One region of the Sporosarcina sp. USHLN248 genome, then DNA from elsewhere that is predicted to be linked to it. Evidence: riboswitches for the same ligand, from Rfam matches in the RefSeq annotation. Region 1 holds a riboswitch; the other holds the start of a gene.
The links. A riboswitch is a leader RNA that binds a small molecule or an ion and turns the genes downstream of it on or off. The one in region 1 is predicted to bind thiamine pyrophosphate.
Positions count from the first base shown of each region.

Region 2: another riboswitch for thiamine pyrophosphate. It lies ahead of WFH04_RS08640 (3-oxoacyl-ACP reductase); the one in region 1 lies ahead of WFH04_RS01355 (thiamine phosphate synthase).

Region 1 covers NZ_JBBCZC010000002.1:75,101-84,612, reverse strand. Annotated here, with positions in the region: gene WFH04_RS01395 (vWA domain-containing protein) at 1-520, opposite strand, end outside; gene WFH04_RS01390 (NUDIX hydrolase) at 834-1,022, opposite strand; gene WFH04_RS01385 (NUDIX domain-containing protein) at 1,029-1,262, opposite strand; gene WFH04_RS01380 (SDR family oxidoreductase) at 1,584-2,501, opposite strand; gene WFH04_RS01375 (hypothetical protein) at 2,634-2,798, shown strand; gene WFH04_RS01370 (ThiF family adenylyltransferase) at 3,329-4,345, opposite strand; gene WFH04_RS01365 (thiazole synthase) at 4,338-5,108, opposite strand; gene thiS (sulfur carrier protein ThiS) at 5,111-5,317, opposite strand; gene WFH04_RS01355 (thiamine phosphate synthase) at 5,347-5,946, opposite strand; TPP riboswitch at 6,023-6,131, opposite strand; gene WFH04_RS01350 (DUF3885 domain-containing protein) at 6,287-6,955, shown strand; gene WFH04_RS01345 (YecA family protein) at 7,003-7,995, opposite strand; gene ccsB (c-type cytochrome biogenesis protein CcsB) at 8,407-9,512, opposite strand, start outside.
Region 2 covers NZ_JBBCZC010000017.1:3,866-13,377, forward strand. Annotated here, with positions in the region: gene WFH04_RS08610 (hypothetical protein) at 1-71, shown strand, start outside; partial or broken gene WFH04_RS08615 (Nmad3 family putative nucleotide modification protein) at 169-726, shown strand; gene WFH04_RS08620 (hypothetical protein) at 1,125-1,688, opposite strand; gene WFH04_RS08625 (aminoglycoside phosphotransferase family protein) at 2,103-3,035, shown strand; gene WFH04_RS08630 (hypothetical protein) at 3,577-3,720, shown strand; gene WFH04_RS08635 (topoisomerase) at 3,892-4,293, shown strand; TPP riboswitch at 4,822-4,922, shown strand; gene WFH04_RS08640 (3-oxoacyl-ACP reductase) at 5,060-5,812, shown strand; gene WFH04_RS08645 (LLM class flavin-dependent oxidoreductase) at 5,831-7,138, shown strand; gene WFH04_RS08650 (hypothetical protein) at 7,314-8,111, opposite strand; gene ltaS (lipoteichoic acid synthase) at 8,357-9,512, shown strand, end outside.

The DNA.
Region 1 (9,512 bases):
TATTGCCAACTGCCGCTCTCATGCTTCCGCTCGCATCGATTAGAATGGCATAATGCGCTGTTCGCAATTCAGGTGAATCAATTTTATCATCAGGGCGTTCAATATTTACTTCAACAGTTGAATCAAAATGAATAAGCTGATCGACTTCTTCGTGATAGTCTTCAGACAATAAATAAACAAGTTCTTTTAAAAATTCCTCTTCCGTTAAATCATTCGGCAGCTGATCCAAATAATCAATTACTCTATTCTTATCGTAATGTTCTCCACTATATATACCAGGTTTACGCAACATTTCCTGCTCCACTTCTGTTAGTGCTCGTGGAGCATCAATCTCATAAAAATCATCCTCCAATCTACCATTGTCTTCCTCAATCTCTTCATTCTCAGCAGCTTCTACAGTTTCAACTTGCTGCTCTTCTTCACCCGCGCCATTGTCATTTGTCACTTCCGGATTTTCTTTTGCAGAGCATGCTGTCAATAATAGAAGGGATAACAGCGATGCGTACAAAATACTTCTCAAGTCGCCAACTCCTCACAAATTATATTGTATTTTATATTAGTACAGATTATTCAGAAGTCAAAGGGTCGGAAAGTCTAATAGTAAATGAGAGAGAATTTAAATATGTATTTTTGAGAGAAAGCAGTAGAAGTCTTCAAGGCAAATTATTAACTTACCTATGAGTGCAAGCGATGCAAAAGAAGAAGAAATTGTATAAGCGTTAGAAGGAATACGATTTTAGTGAGAACCACCCTTAAGCGAAGGTGGTTCTTCCTTTATATTAAACTTTCCTACTTAGCAATAATTGAAATTCCGGATGTGTTTTGTACTCCATCTACTCCACAGCGTTTTCAAAATCGGAGTACGATTGTAACCTAATTCGGATTGCAGGCTCTGTCACCATTTCAAGCACCTCGTTCTTTGGCACCCAGTGGCAATCCGATGTTTCTTCCGATGTGCACAGTTCGCCGCCGATCGGCTTACATGCAAAATCGAACATCACCTTTGTCGGTACATCCGTCATGCTATCCTACCATTTATAGATCCCTGTATTTGAGTACACGCCAATGAGGTGTTTCACTTCAACGTCAATCCTACTCTCTTCCTTCACTTCACGAATTACACCATCCATCAAGTTTTCTCCTACTTCAACTTGTCCACCTGGAAAAACCCATCCTCCATGCTCGGTTTTCACTACTAATAAATTGCCTTCCAAATCTTCTACAAGGCCCCCACAAGCAATAATATGCGTCGGCATTTTCATATCCCATTCCCCCTTATCAATCGATCATACCAATCCCACAACATTCCGCAAATCAATTCCCCTTGAAAATAGGCAGTTTATGCGCAATTCCAAAGGTGTTATGCGTTCTGTAGGCAAGTTATGCGTTTTTTAATTGGAATATGAGTTGTGGACTTGTCGATATGCGTCAAATTGATAAGTTTATGCGTTGTTGTATGATTTTATGCGTGTTTGAAGTAGATTTTCATGGACGTTTCGGAAGTGGTAAGTTTATGAATCAATCAAAAAGAGCTTCCATAGTTGGACGCGCAACTTCGGGAAGCTATTTTTAGGTAATGGAATTTATGAAGTAATAAATTCCCCGCCATTCACATGGATCGTCTGCCCCGTGACAAATCGGGAATCATCTGAGGCAAGATAAACATATGCAGGGGCTAATTCAAATGGCTGCCCTTGGCGGTTCATCGGGTTGCCGGCTTGCGTAACAACATCTGCTGAGAAGCTTGCAGGGATTAATGGCGTCCAAATGCGCCCTGGCGCAACGGCGTTCACTCGTATTCCCTTGCTTACTAAGCTGTTCGAGAGTGCTCGTGTAAATCCGACAATTGCAGCTTTCGTCGCCGTGTAATCGATCAGCTGTTCATTGCCATCGTACGCCACAACGGATGCTGTATTAATAATGGCGCTTCCTGCTTTTAAATGAGGCAGCGCTGCTCTCGTCGTATAAAAATGCGAGTACACATTCACTTTAAAAGTGTCGTCAAACTGTTCATCTGTAATATCCAATAAGCTTAACTGCTGGAATTGAATGCCTACATGATTGCAAAGCACATCCAATCCGCCAAATTCCTTCACTGTCTTTTCAACAATATGAATGCAATGCTGTTTGTTCCGTACGTCTCCCGGAAGCAATAAGCAACGCTGCCCTAACTCCTCAATTCTTCCCTTCGTCCGGCTCGCATCCTCATGTTCATCGAGGTAAGCAATTGCAACATTTGCTCCTTCCTTCGCGAATGCGATGGCGACGGCTGCTCCAATTCCACTATCCCCTCCTGTAATTAAAGCGACTTTGTTGGTTAGCTTTTCGGATCCTTTATAAGATGGATTTTCGATAATCGGTCTCGGATTCATTAACTTTTCTACACCGGGCTGTCGATACTGACGCTGTTCTGGAACGGTCATTGGCACGTCTTCGTATTGAGTGATTTTGCCATAGTTCGGTTGCATCGGATATGCCGAAAAATCATCATGATCGTTCATCATTTTTGTCCCCTCTCTCAAAAGCCTTTCAACGGCATAGTATGATACGCCCAATCGTTGCGTTACTATTTCGCACAACAATTCATTCAAGGTTGAATATGATAGAACAATTGACAATAGGAGGTTACGATCATGCACTCAACGAATTCATGCAATGCAGATGTTTTACTGACGGATGATTCGGATGAAAAAGTGACTGTTCATTACGGTGAAACTACATTTCGGCTGCCTAAAATCGGGCCAAGGCCGCCATTTTATTATAACCCGAGATGCGAACCGTATTATCCAGAAATTTAAGAATAAAGCCAATAGCAAAAGTATATCTTCGTCCTCCAGCTTTCAGTACAATATCCGAATAGCGATACCATCTAATCCTTATGTTAGGCTTAAGCGATTACAATGAAACGAATTTCGGAATGAGAGAAAAGCGTAATTCTACTCTTTGTACTAACTTGATTAGTGTGGTTTCTTTACTTATTAGTGCATGCTTGAGATAGGTATGGAGACCAGGTCCGATGATTTCGGAGCGTGGATAGAGGTAGTTTTATCGGATGAATGAAAGGGAATCGATGACAAAATAAGTAAAACAATAGAAATGACGCCTATTCACATCGATTCGTGTTCTCCTGCAAGCAAAAAGACATATGTTCAAGGAAGTAGGGAGGACATCCCAATAGTTTAAACGATCTCCGACGATTATAGATATCAATTCACTAAGTTCAGTTTGTTCTCTTCTATAGATAGTTTGAAAAAGGGAAGGCTCACGGATTAACGTCTATCCGGCTTCCCTTTTCATATGCTTAATTCATATACTGCCCATCAATAGTTCAACCAAATAATTCGGCAGCAACTTTCTTTGCAGTTATAATATCTTTTGTGCCGTGGATGAGCATTCTACCGTCGCGAAATAAGACGACTCGTTTCCCATTGTACTCGCAAGCGACCAAATGCTGATTATGGATCATGTTTGCAACTGAATTCCGGATCGACTCGGCAAAATGAGAAAGTTCAACTTGTCTTTTTTCCGGCCATGTCAATTGGACAGTGTCCCTTCCACAAAGCACTGCCGGCCGCATTGCATTTCGAGCATTCAGGAATGGAAAAATCGCATTTTCGGAACAGCTCGGGCAGTTTCTTTTTTTCAAATCTCCTACTTGAATTGACGCCCGCTCTTCAGTCCATACATCAACGGATTCTAATTTGGGCTCAATCTTTGTTCCTGTCAAATATTTCAATACACCCGTAATTTGACGGGCAGCTGTCGTGACGACAATCGGACTGATGACGCCGACCGTATCGCACGTCATATTCAGTGTTGGAAGTGTGTCCAAGAGACAGTGGAGACAAGGTTGGCCGCTTCTAACACCGATTGGAAACGTCAGACCATAACTGCCTACACATGCCCCCATGAAAAAAGGCAGGCCGAGTTTCATTGCCGCGTCATTGGCAAGCATTCTTGTTTCCATATTGTCTGTTGCATCCACAATCACATCGTGTCCTGTAAATAGATCAAGAACATTTTCAGGAGTCACATCCGCAACAATCCCTGTAATGTTTACATCACTGTTGAGAGTAGACAATCTCCTCTCGGCAGCCACAGCTTTTGGCACTTGATGTACAGCATCCTGCTCAGTGTATAGCTGTTGTCGATGTAAGTTCGTCCATTCAATTATATCCCTATCTACAATTGTCACTTGTCCTACACCAGCACGAACAAGCATTTCAGCTCCCGAAGAACCTAATGCTCCGGCACCTAAAATAAAGATACTCGCTTGACCTAATTTTTTTTGCCCTTCCTCTCCTATTGGAGCGAATAATTCCTGTCGTGAGTATCTTTCATTCATTTAAAACGAACCCTTCCATCGGACTGCTTGCAACGGCATAATTACGTTTCGGCATCCGCCCTGCTTCAAACCCAAGTCTTCCCGCCTCAACGGCAAGTTTCATAGCAAGTGCCATCTTAACCGGATCCTTCGCTTCAGATACTGCGGTGTTGAGCAGTACCCCGTCAGCACCTAATTCCATTGCATACGCCGCGTCCTTTGGCGAACCGATACCAGCGTCTATAATTACCGGCACATCTGATTGCTCGATAATGAAAGACAAATTCATCGGATTTAAAATGCCGCGTCCCGAACCGATTGGAGATGCGCCCGGCATGATTGCATGAACACCTAACTCGCATAATTTCCGGGCAAGTACAACGTCATCCGATGTATATGGCAAGACAATAAAACCTTCAGCCATCAGCATTTCTGAGGCGCGCAGCGTTTCAATAGGATCCGGCAGCAACGATCGGTCGCAGCCGATGATTTCTACTTTCACCATATCGCAGAGCCCGGATGCCTTTGCTAATTTGGCAATCCGAAGAGCTTCCTCGGCAGTTTTAGCCCCTGCAGTGTTCGGCAGCAATGTGTATTTCGTCAGGTCAAGCTGTTCCAATAAATTTGGTTGTGAATTCTCAAAAATATTCATACGTCTTACTGCAAATGTCAGAATTTCTGTTTCGGACACACGAACAGCTTCCTTTTGTGTTTCATAGGAAGGATACTTTCCTGTCCCTAACAATAATCTGGATTGAAATGTCTTATTTCCGATCGTTAACATTTTTAGCCTCCTCCTACAAAATGAACAATTTCAATCTTGTCTCGGTCATTAATAGGTTTGCAGTATTCTTTCTTTGACAAAATGCTATTGTTTACCTCGACGACAGCAATACGTTCGGACACCTTCAAATGTTCGAGCAATTGTTGCATCGTCTCAATTTTTAGTGGCACTTCATATCTTTTGCCATTCAATTCGATGATTTTTCGCATTTGCACTCCTCCTCTTTGTATAGAATGATTCAATCTAATTTCATTTCAACCTTGTAATTGGATAGAGCTAGTTCTGGAGAACTGCTTGTGAAAATAGCAGACATAAGTGCGACGCCCGAAACACCACCACTTTGGAGTAAGTTCACATGCTCAGGAAGGATGCCACCGATTGCATAGATTGGCAAAGGGATTGATTGGCAAAGCTTGAAAAGCTCCTCACTTCCTCGAGGGGGCAGGCCATTTTTAGATGCAGTTTCGAACACATGCCCATATAGTAGCCAATCAGCTCCTGCTTTATATGCCATTTGGGCTTCTGCAATGGAATGGACGGATCGCCCAAACGATAACATAGGAAAATGCTGTCGCAGCTTGTCAACAGGCAGCGCATGTCCCGGAAGTTGTACACGCCGTATTCCTGTAAGCAGCGCAATATCAGCGCGACCATGAACGATTATTTTTTCTTCATCAAAATTAGCTGTTTGCAAAAGCCTTATTAGACTAAGAACCTCTGCATCCGTCTTTAACGTTTCCCTCAAAATTACCGCGTCAATAGACGCCTCTATTCGAAGCAGAATGTCCAGAAGCTCCGAATTGTCCATTCGGCTGTTCGTCACAGCAATTAAATCCATTACCATCCCCCCAATTAACTAAAAAGACCACTCCCTATGTAAGGAAGCGGCCTTATAATTAGCATGAAAATGCATAGCAAAAAAGACACCACTTCCCTACGCAGGTTCGAACCTGTTCAGGTAATAAGGGTATCAGAGTTCAACTCTTCTCTCAGTCCTTTAAAAGGATTCCCCTAATGGTCAAAAAGTTATGAAATTAGTATCCAATAAAAGCTTACCACTTTATCTGAATGATTGAAACTATAAAACGTATATCCACTATTCTTTTAATAACTTTTATTACCCATTTGCCTTTCGAACGAATGACATGCAAAATAGTTATGAAAGGCAGGCGTGTCTATTGAATGAAACATTAAACGATTTCTTGTATAAATATTTCGACAACCTTCTCTTAAAGCCCCCACTCTTCTATTCATGGCATTATAGCATTCGATTTGAGATCGCAAAGCCCGGCTCCGAACATGAAGACAAACAAAATATGAAGCAAATTCAAGAGAGAAGCAGGACGTTATTTGATACTGTTTTTGAGGATGAGGATGAACTATTATTCGTCAGCAATATCCACTGTGAAAAAGCGAATCATTTTTTACAAAAACGGCCAGCCAATATTTATCGCAAATATGTGAAAGACAAAAACAGACGGATGCAATTAACGCATAGCGTTTTGCCAAGCCTCATATGGGATGCCGATGAGGATGATTATGACACAATGGTGACCCATCAATTTGTATTGGCATGCTCGAAACAGGGGATCGCTTATGCTGATCTTTTATTGGCGATTAGCCATAATGATTTTGCGCACCCTATACGAATCTTAAAAAACAATATCAAGGATGGCTGTGATATTTTCTTCGTCAATGTACCGAAAAAAATGATCTACCATTTATACGATGATCGAGGTTGTGACATTATTGCTGTAAATATCGAAGATTTGCGAGAGCTCTATGAAAAATACAATGATTGGATATTAGATTATGATCGTGAAAGAATTGACCTTTTATTCACCTAAAAAAGCCGGAAACTATGTTTTCCACTCGTTTCCGGCTTGTCATCATTTTATATAATTTTCTCCATTTGATACTCAGAAAGCTCTTTATAATATTTGTTCATGGAAGAAGGGGACACGCCAAACCATTCGGCAATCTCCTTTAGTGTCATGGAGAGTGGCTCGAAGAAAGTTTGCTCCTGTCCAAAACGGATTGCGCCAGCAGCTATGGCAACTTCTTTTCTAGCATTGGGCTGCTGTTCAACTAAATAATCTTCAAGCATTTCAATGAATTTCTCAGATTCGCGATCATGTTGTTCCAAAAACTTCACGACATGCTGTAATACGCCTGCTTCAAAGTTACTAAACTCTTCTCCTGCGTAGCCATCCGCCACTAACATGCGCCAAAACTCCAACGTATTCTCTTTCAAGAAATCGGCAGCCGTCTTATCGTTTTGTGCTGAAAACTTATTAGCAAATGCGTTAATTTGCGCTGAATGGTCAACGGGGAAGAAAATGAGTGTCGATACTGCTAAATAATGATCTTCTTTTAAACGATTGTCAGGCAAAATGAAGCTGAAAAGGTGTATGCCGTCAGGAATCGGCTTGTCGCTCTCTCTGCGAAGCTTAATGGATTCGTTCTCAAAAATATTGCTCACCGTCATATACTCATCTTCTACCGCTTCTACTTGTCCAATGAACATACGAGGACTTTGCCAACGGTCCAATACTTGCAATACAGAAGGCCGTACAATCTTTTTCTTCTGCTTCTTCAAATAGTCTTCCCAAATATCGGGTCGTTTATGGAAAAAGAATTCATCCAAGGCGATCGCTTCGATCATTTCTTCCATAAGAGCTTGGCCCAACTCTTGTTTCCATTCGTTTGCAGCCTCTATGTATTCATAAATGTCTTTTCGCGTAGGATATTCATCATAAAAATTTTGTAAAACCCGTTCCAATTCTTCCATTTGCACCGTCTCAACTGTTACTGCCTGTTTACTAGCGCAGCACTTTTTATACTTTTTACCACTGCCGCATGGGCAGGGATCATTACGTCCAACCAACAAAAACACTTCCTTTTATCAATCACTCCTCGGCATGCTTTGGAGCCAAAACACTTGCCGATTACGCCAAATCACATTTATCCAGTCATTTTCAAAATGGACGGCTTTATAAGTTTAACATATTTTAGGCTATGCTTCATTCCCTTAATTAGCCACATAGCAAACGTTTTATTGTCATTGAATAGGATGATCAATTAACCAAGCTTCATTGTGCATATCTCAAACGTCTGCTGAATAAAGTTGAATATATCCATGCAAAGGAGTGATCGGGTGGCAAAATGCAAAAAATGTGGTGCTAACAAAACTGAATGCAAGACATGCAAGAAATGCAATTGACTATACGAATACATTGAACAATTAGTAAGAGCATAGATCGCAGTTATTTAGTTCCCGAATGGGGACTTTTTTTATTTACGCATAGGAATGCAATCCTGCGATAACTAAATTGACGAATACTTGGTTAAAGACGATCAGGCCAAACCCGATAATCGCCATCCATGCTGTCCGGTTGCCTTCCCAGCCCTTTGTCGTTCGCAAATGCAAAAGACCCGCGTAAAATAGCCATGTAATTAAAGCCCATACTTCTTTCGGGTCCCATCCCCAAAACCTCCCCCATGCGAGATGCGCCCAAATCATTGCAAACAATAATCCGCCCAATGAAAATAGCGGAAAGCCGATTACAACGGCACGGTACGTTATTTCATCCATTACTAAAGGATTTACTTTTTGTGTGAGCGGCTTAATTAGCTGGCTAATGTTTTTACGTGCTGTGATTCGTACTATCAAATAAATGACCGTCCCGTATAGAAATGCCCAGACGATCGTGTTTAGCTTCTGTGCATCGATCGAATTCGTCAGCTCGATCCATCCAAAGCTTGTTTGCTCATGAGCCAACTTTGCTCCGTCATTTACGAAAAGAGCAGGCATTTTATAAATCACTCTCTCGGCTGTACCAGTTTTATTTTCGAATTCAATCATCTGTTCATCGTATGTAAATGAAAAAGTGATGGAGCTTATAATAAAACCAACGACGATTACGAGGCAATACATGACGAATTCCAATCCACGTACACCGCCCGCCTTTTTATCCACATCCGTCGCACTTACTAAATAAATAATACTTGTCACAAACGCAATTGAAAGAATCGCGCTTGAGATTGCAACAGTAATTACATGTACGGAAAGCCAATTGCTTTGCAGCGCTGGAATAAGCGGTGAAGCTTCACTTGTAAAAACTGACCCATACCCTATAATGATGAGAGAAATTGGAATAGAAAATAACAGTACTACAATTTGTTTATAGAGATGAAAGATGAGCAATGTGCTTCCAATAAGCATAATGCCAAAAAAGGTCATGAACTCGTACATATTGCTAACAGGGGCATGCCCGATCGCTGCCCATCTTACGAAAAAATAAAGAAGCTGCATGAGAAATGCCAAATGGGTTACACCGATCCCGATTCGGCTTGTCCAAACCCTCTTCGACTTTACCGCCATACCGATCGGCAATATTGCAA
Region 2 (9,512 bases), on a different contig from region 1:
TCATACTTGATTCCATCGATATTCTCAAAAAAATTATTAGTCATTGGTATAAGTCAATTAAGGAAATTTGAAGTTCTTATCAATTAAATGATTAGAGTTAAGAGAAGGTGAAAATATCTTTTCACTAATATTTTTTAAGGGGGACTTAAATAGGCAAGAAAAGTTAGATTGAGTAGAAAAGGATTTGATTCAAAATCAGGTGGGAAACCAAATCCAATTTTAAATGGAAATCTAGTTTCTATACCGATACTCCGTGCTGGATCAGGTGATTTCTATACATATAGTTTGCCTACGTTAGTTATACGGATGTTCATGCAAGAGTTGGGGGCAAAGCATCATTATGTAGAACACATAGATCCCGACACTAGAAAGACAATTCTGCAAAATTGAACTACTGAGTGGAGATGACTATTTGGACAGAGCAGACCATCCGAAGGGTTATTAAATAAAATGAAAGGTGGTAAAGGAGATATATTATTATTTTTTGGTTTGTTTAAAGAAGCAAAAATTACAGATGGAAAATGGAAGTATATACATAACGCCCAAAACATACATGCAATTTATGACTACTTGGAAGTGGATGAAGTGTTTGATATTAAGAAGGGGGAAGTTCCGCCTTCGTGGGCACGGTACCATCAACATTTTAGAAATAGGGAAGAATATGCAACTATGAGAAATGTATTTATATGGCTACTGAATCACTTACAACCTCCTCAGACAAATTAGGTTATGGAGTATTCAAACATAACGAAGACGTAGTATTAACAAAGCAAGGTTCAAAAAAGAGATCATTATGGAACCAGGCCACTGAAAAACTTGCGTTTTATAGATACAGTAGTTTACTAACAAAAGGGAAACGTTTAGAACGGATTGAAAGAGCTAATGGATTCGCATCATTAAGAAACGTTGGAAAGCCCGACTATAAGCGATAACTTATGTACGACTTTTTTTGAATCCTATGAAGTGATATTCATTAGCAGAAAATAGAATGGAGGAAACGGGATTTTTCAAAAGTAGTGTATGATTGGCAATGTCGCTAGTGGGTGACTAGGCGATCCCGCTGCTCACCACTAACATTGAAAGAAGAAGAGCCCACTTTAAGAGTGAGCTCTTCATGAATCTGATTACGCTTCTCGCAACTTCTTAATTATTTCCTCAGCATACGAATCAGTAAACCGAATGCTCCCATGATCCCGTACAATTCGCCCTTCCTTCATGCGAATATCAAGCCAATCGGTTATAAAGGAAGGCGCATATCCACCTTGGCCGAATTCCCCGCCAAATGCGATGATGTTTTCATAAACAGCTTCATATTGGTCGCGACTGGTGTCTGGATACGACTTCGTATATAACCAAAACTGCACATCGTACATGACATATGATAATTCATCTGCGTGGAAAGAAAAATGGCCTTTTTCTTCAACAATCCGTGTGCAGATGCTGCGGATTTTCTGTTCTACCTGTTCCAATTCGGTTACCCCTGAGCAGAGCTCCGCAAGCAGGGGAGAAAATTTGCCGTGCGCTACTTTATCCAAAGCTACTTCTTTGTCCTCTTCAGAAGTATCATAATGTTCATCGTTCACTATGCCTTTAATAAACACCTCAAAATTATCGGCGAGGAATGTAATCTCATAATCACCTTCTTGATCGACATGAATCACTTCAGGCTCAGAGGAAGCTTGTAACATAGTTCTTTCTCGATCGAATCAATCAGTTCATCCGTAGGTTGTTCGGATTGATTCGATTCATTTGCGTACTCGCTGTCCTCCAGAAATCGGCTATAAACATATCAGAAAAAGATGTTCTTCTGCTTTATTCCCCCGGTTAATTTATACGATTTTTCCATTTTTGTCTCCTGATGATATCTATAATTGTTGGTAGCCTATACCATACAAATAATAGTAACATTTGAGAGAAAGGATTTTAAAATTATCCTACCATTGATCTATTAATGAAGGGGAATAAGGGGTTTGTGAAGAAGTGTACTTAAACGGAGCAGGTTTGTGAAAAAACGAGGGAATTAGTAAGGAATATAATCAATATCTTTTGTAAACATCTGTAACTTTATAATTGTAAACGAATTATCTCTTGGAGGTATAAATATGAATGGAATTGATGTGTTAAAAAGGTTTGGCTTTCAAATAGACAAAGAGCCTAAAAGTATTTATCCTTTTTCACCTGTATATCGAATAACTGATAAAGGGAAAGAGTTAATTGTTAAAAGGACACAAAATCCGATAGAGGAAGCAAGAAAATTAGTAAATTATACTACATATCTAAAGAATAATGGTATTAAAGTAGTCATCCCTGTGGATATTCAAATGGACAATCCACAAGATATTGGAGAGGAAACATATGTTGTCTATCCTTTTATTGAAGGAACAACTTATAGAGGAACTGATAATCAAATATTTGATGCAGGTAAACTGCTGGGACAAATACATCAACTATCTCTTGAGGATAATAAATATGAGTTGGAAGAATATGATGTTTATGATTTTAACAATGAAGAAATTGAAGAAAGTGTTCAAGCAATCGAAGAGTTTGCAAAAAAAGTTAATCATAGAATTGATGGCATTCTATTAAAAGAAAAACTGTTACAAATCGTTACCCAACAAGAAGAGCTAAAAATTGTTGGGTTGCCAAATGTCGCAACACCACACGATTATAAAGCGAATAATTTAATTTATTCTCCGAAACCTTATTTAATTGACCCAGATAATGCTAAATGGATTCCTCGAATATTTGATTTAGCGTTAGTTTTACTTTTGTTTCATAATGAATTATCAACTGCACCAGATGAGATATTTACACCGAATCAATGGGAACTTTTCCTGTCTGGGTATAAAGAATCGGTCAGTTTAACTGATTTAGAAAAGAGTTATTGGCAAAAATCCATAGAACACGTATTTTTAGATGAAGTAATGTGGCTAATGGCTGAGTTTGAGGAAGATTGGGATAATCCTTCACAACTAAAGCTTTTTGATAGCTTGATAGATTTAGTATTCGATTCATCAAAGTATAAACTTAATTGACATTAATTAGTTGTAAAACTTTACCCTTAATAATGTAAAGTGGAACTTGATTCATGTTTCAACTCCTCATGAGCCCAAAGAGAAAAATTTTGTTTTTTTACCAGTTCTTAGTGTATTGTTTGATTAAACGAGAATTGTCTCATACCCTTGCTATTGCCATTCCTCTAGTTTCAGGACTTTTTCGAATGAACTGCGCATAAGTAGGACACACACATAAAACGCTAAGACATCTTATCGTTTTTTTTTTATAAATTAACAGAAAAGACAACTATTAGATCAATCAGCTCTGAGGAGTAAAAATTCTTCGAGATAAACCTTCCGAGATTACTGCCTCCCTGACAAATTCCGATGTATATATTTAAAAAAATACTGAATATTTCCGCTGGATCAGATCTCATTGTGCTAAGATATATAATGATATTCAACAAACGGCCAGATAGCTAAAGTGGAACATCGCTGAATGGGCTATGCATTATTTTCTAAAGGGAAATACTGTTAAAGAGGGATTATCAAATATGTTGTGGGTAGAGGGGGGCTAAAGTTGGGATTTGTTGATGACTTAGCAGGTGCTATATATGATATTTTAAAGTTTTTTATATGGGCAATTAGCTACTTAGTTGCAGGGGCGATAATTGTTGCAGTTCCTATGTACTTGACAGTTTGGGTGATTGGTTTATTTCAGTAATCATATTGGGAAGCCGTTGCGGTTAAGCAATTTGCGTCCGTTCTGCAAACGGCCCAGTTAGCTGAACAAAAATATGTTTAAATTGAAACTATTTCCAATAGATATCGTTAAACTTATGCATGGAGAATTGTTGTGAAATTTGCACTTTGTTTTTGAGAGGAGAATTGAGAAGTGAGGAAAAAAGCTATCATTGCAGGGATTTTATTTAGTTTAATTTTGTTAGTCGCGTGTAATACAACCGAGGTATTAGAAAGCGAGCAAGAAGTAGTAATTTCCCAAGAAAACGGTGGAGATGATGGAATATCAAATTTCTTATCTGAATTACAAAATGAAACAAATGAATCTATTACAAAGGAGACGGAACTTGAAAGTGATTCACTAGCAATAATGGTTGGTGGGAGTATTAACGAATTAACAGTTTCAGTAGGTTTTCCAAAGGATGCCAAAATTGATAATACATTGATTCAGCAAATAGTTGAAGAGTCTATTAAGAATGTTTCTGAAACAGAAACAGCAACAGATAGTGAAGAAGAAATAAAAACGAAAATAAAAATAAAGATTGAGGAATACTAACGGGATGTTTTGATTTATCAGCAAAAAATCGGTTGGCCGGAACAAGTAATAGAGTAAGTCTATCCTTATCTATAAGTTTCTGGATAAATAATTAATTTGAAGGATATAGTCAATAATTATAATAGGGGCTGTCCAATATGTTCCTGAAATAGAACAGGTGAGGAAAACGATTCGTTTTTCCTCACCTGTTCTTGTATTATTCTCATTTAAAATCCTGAAAGTAGCTCGTGGATGCCAGCCACTTTTAGAAGATTGTGGGCCAATGCCCAAACGGGTAGATGAATAGATCGTCTTTCCGTGAATGTCCAGTTCTTTGTGGATTGAATATCATTCTTGTAGTTGCAAATCTGTTCTTTCACATGTTTATTGAAAAAAGCAATCAAAGCTGATCTTATATTTTTTGACTATGGACCCAAGGAAATAAATGGCCAAGTTGTAATAGATCATTCAATATGCTATGGTTTAAAGTACAGACTAATAGAAATATTATAAATGGCCGCATGATCTAAAAACTCTTAAAAACTAAATAGTATGCACTAGGGGTGTTATTTAACTGAGATGAGTAGTGACTCAAACCCTTTGAACCTGATCTAGCTGAAACTAGCGTAGGAAAGTGTAAACTCTTGGATATACGAAGAGGGATGACTCTGTCTTCTTTTTGGTATGTCATCATAGTGTTACGCAACTTTCCTTTTGGAAGGTTGCGTTTTTTAATTTTTAGCTGCCATTTACCGTTTCAAATAATATACGTACAGGAGTGGTTGGGATGAGTAAAGTCGTATTGGTAACAGGAAGTAGTCAAGGGTTAGGGGCAACGATCGTAAGGACATTGGCAAACCAAGGATTTCGGGTAGTCGTCAATTACAATAAGAGCAAAGAGGCAGCCGACAAAATTGTTTCCGAGATTGGAAAGGAGCATGCGATTGCCATTCAAGCGGATGTCACCAATCGTACAGAAGTGGATCGTATGGTAGAAGAGGCAACTGACTATTTTGGGCAAATTGATGTTGTGGTGAATAATGCATTGATCGATTTTAAATTTGATCCAATCAAGCAGAAACCTTTCGCAGAACTATCTTGGGAAGATTATCAAAGACAGTTGGATGGTACGTTAAAAGCAGCATTTAACGTAATTCAAAGTGTCGTCCCTCAATTTATGGAACGACAAAATGGAAGTATTATTAGTATAGGGACGAATTTATTTCAAAATCCTGTCGTACCTTATCATGAATATACGACAGCGAAAGCAGGTTTAATCGGTTTTACACGTAATATAGCTGCCGAATTAGGGGCGTATGGCATAAAGGCGAATGTCGTTTCAGGGGGCTTATTGAAAACAACTAACGCCAGTGCTGTTACAACGCCGGAAGTATTCGATTTAATTGCCAACTCAACGCCGTTGAAGAAAGTCACCACACCTCAAGACGTTGCGAATATGGTCGCTTATTTGGCTTCAGAACATGCAAGCGGCATTACAGGTCAGAATTTTACCGTCGATGGCGGTTTAACAATGAACTGACAAATGGGGGTGTGAAAAATGGCTGAAATGAAAGGAAAACATTTAAACTTAGGTGTTTTGCTGTATGGCTGCGGACACCACCAAGCTGCTTGGCTAATGCCTGATTCAAGTGTTGAACGGATTGGTGATATTACCTATTATCAGAACTTGGCTAAGTTGGCGGAAAGGGGCTTGCTTGACGTCGTATTCTTTGCAGATAATCAATCATTTGTAGGCAAAGAAACCAGTGATATGCCGGCGTTTTGGTTTGATCCACTGATCAATTTAACAGCCATATCCCAAGTGACAGAGCATGTAGGGTTAGTTCCAACGATCTCAAGTACTTTTTCCAATCCATTTACGGCTTCACGGCAGCTTTTGAGTTTAGACCATATAACAAAAGGTCGTGTTGGTTGGAATCTTGTTACTTCAATGACTGATGTTGAAGCGCAGAATCATAGTATGGATAAGCTACCATCTCATGATGATCGCTATGAAAAAGCAGATGAATTTGCAACGTTAATGAATCAGTTGTTTCTTTCCTGGGACAGTAAAGCGTTTCTGCATCAACGTGAAGAGAAAAAGTTGATCGATCCTTCAAATATATCGCCATTTCATCATGAAGGTACCTATTTTAAGGTGCGTGGACCGTCCACTACGCCGAAAAGTCCACAAGGTAAACCGGTCGCAATGCAGGCAGGGGCGTCCAAACAAGGTATTGCATTAGCCGCAAAGCATGCCGATGCTGTTTACTCAGTGTCGTGGAACTTCAAGCAAGCAAAAAGATTTCGAGAAAAAATCAATGAGCAAGTGAAACAAAGCGAGAATAGCGACAAACATATTAAAGTGTTCCCAGGCTTAGTAACTTATGTCGGTAAGAGTCGTGAAGAGGCTTTCGCTAAGAAAGCGGCATTAGACGAACAATTACCTATTGAAACGGCTTTAAGACAGCTGAGCATTTTTGTTCGACAAGACTGCTCCAATTGGGCACTTGATGAAAAGGTTCCACCATTGCCGCCTGTGGAGGAATTTACTGGACCGGTCGGCCGATATGAGACGATATTAGAAATACTTCAGGATACAAACCCAACAGTAAGGGAGCTATTGGGGTATCTAAATGCTGGAGGAGGACATTTCACACTCATCGGCACGCCTGAAGAGATTGTCAATCAGATGGAGCTTTGGTTTGAAGCAGGGGTAGCAGATGGTTTTAATCTTATGCCTCCCACATTGCCCGGTAGCTTAGAGGACTTTGTTGAATTTATAGTACCCGAGCTGCAAAAGAGAGGTCTTTTCAAAAACAAATATGAAGGCCACACGTTGCGTGAACATTTGGGACTAGCCTAGTAAAAGATTAGTAATTGGCAAGTGATTCTATACTGCTAACCTTTAAAATCAGCACCGTGCAACGTTGTGCTATTAATATGATCAATCCCTTTACGAAATATATCAATCATTTAGTGGATAAGAAAGCTGGACGATAGTGAATCGAATTGCGTACAGTTTTTTCATCGCGAAAAACTCACGGACAATAAAATCCTTCGATCGGTTTATCAAATAGCATAAACATATCTTTGAAATACGTTTCATCAACTAACTTGTCCAAAACGCCTTTGTAATACCCCGTCAAATTACGGATTGCTTTCTTCTTCGTAGCCATCACAGTAATCATTAAAGCACGATACGCAAGGTCTTCGAATACGTGGAGATCGTCTTTGTAAATATCAAACTTCAACATGCTTCCAGATAGGGCCCTATGAATTCCGTAGAATTCACGGGCCATTTTTGTGTCTCCGATCGTTGCGGCAAGCAAGTCTTTCATTCGACTAAATAGACTTGTGGAGTACTTTGACGATTCCGTAGGAGACGTGTAGTTAAGATCTTTAGATTTTAATAAAGATTTAGAAAGAGTAGCTTCGTCTGCCGGAAGCTGCCCTTTTTCCTCGTTCTCATGCGGTTTGTCGTCATGGTCACGGTCGTTCATTTTCCCCTGGTCATCGAAAGGCAAAATGCTGTAAATGTTGGCGCCAAGCCCGCTCATGACCGGTCGGATGTAATGGATTTTCTCGATGATGCGTAGGTTGACGAGTTTGCGGATTGCCCGTCTTACTGTTACGTTGGATTTTCCAATCGCTTCCTCGATCGTTCCGTGTTTCAAATGAGCAGCCCCATATTTAACGGAGTAGCGGCGAATGACGTCTAAAACTTGGCGATCTGAATTCGTCATTTCATCATAGTGCATCATCACATGCTGTTCAGCTGCAGCGTCCATTTCCTCAATTGTGTGAAATCGTGCGTATTCTTTCAGATAATGTGTCATGCTCATTCCCCCTTTACCCTCTATATAGAAGGGAGGGGTCAAAAAGGATACTCTGGAGACAGAGAAATTCGAAATAGTTCTAAAAGCCTATGAATACCTCTTGATTTGCCTTACCTTGAATCCTACGAACTTGACGAAATGGATAAAGAGGAGTATTATATTTTAGCCGTAGAGTTAAAGTTATTTTAAAATAACATTTTCCGTAGATATAAAGAGAATTAAGAAGTAAAAGGTTGGTGAATTACATGAGAAAACAACGGAATGTGAAAGATTTTCTTTTGCACAACTTTTTAGGAATCTATGCAGTCGCTGTCTTGATGATATGGGTGAAAACATATATTGCTCAGGCTACACAATTTGATTTAGGGGTAGAAGGACCACTTCAACAATTCCTATTACTGATCAATCCACTCGGTTCAGCATTGCTGTTTTTAGGAATTTCTTTTCTGTTTAAAGGTACGAGAAAATATACTGCCCTTGTTATGATTTACACGCTCATGTCGATTCTTTTATATGCGAATATCGTCTATTATCGATTTTTTAGTGATTTTATTACATTGCCTACCCTTTTCCAAACGCAAAATTTCGGAGATTTAGGCGGCAGTGTCCTTTCCTTGTTAGAGCCTTATGATATTTTGTTCTTTGTGGACGTAATCGTCATGTTGTACCTTCGATTTTCACGCAAGGTACGAAAAGAGGCAAATCGAATTGGGTTTAAAAAAGCAGCCCCGATACTTGTAGGGGCCTTAGTCCTTTCGTTGGTCAACTTAGGGCTTGCCGAATCGAGCCGTCCGCAGCTATTGACGCGCGGCTTTGATCGGAATTATATTGTGAAATATTTAGGGATGTACAATTACTCGATTTATGACTCGGTGGAAACAGCAGCGGCCTCATCACAGCGGGCGCTTGCAGATAGTAGTGACATTACAGAAGTAATCAACTCTACACAATCTACTTACGCCGAACCGAACAAAGAGTATTTTGGGATCGCAAAAGGAATGAATGTCATCTATTTGCATTTAGAATCATTCCAAAGCTTCCTCATCAACTACAAATTGAACGGGGAAGAAGTGACACCGTTTTTAAATTCATTAACAAAAGATGAGAATACAGCGTATTTCGATAACTTCTTCCACCAAACAGGCCAAGGCAAAACGTCCGATGCGGAATTCATGTTGGAGAACTCCATTTTCGGTCTGCCGCAAGGATCTGCTTTTATTACGAAAGCGCAAAATACGTACCAAGCTGCGCCAAGCATTTTAAAGGATCACGGATATACATCCGCTGTCTTCCACGGCAATAACGGCAGCTTCTGGAATCGGAATACGATCTACAAAGCGTTTGGGTACGATCATTTCTTCGATGCAAGTTATTATGATACGAGTGACCCGATCGACATGG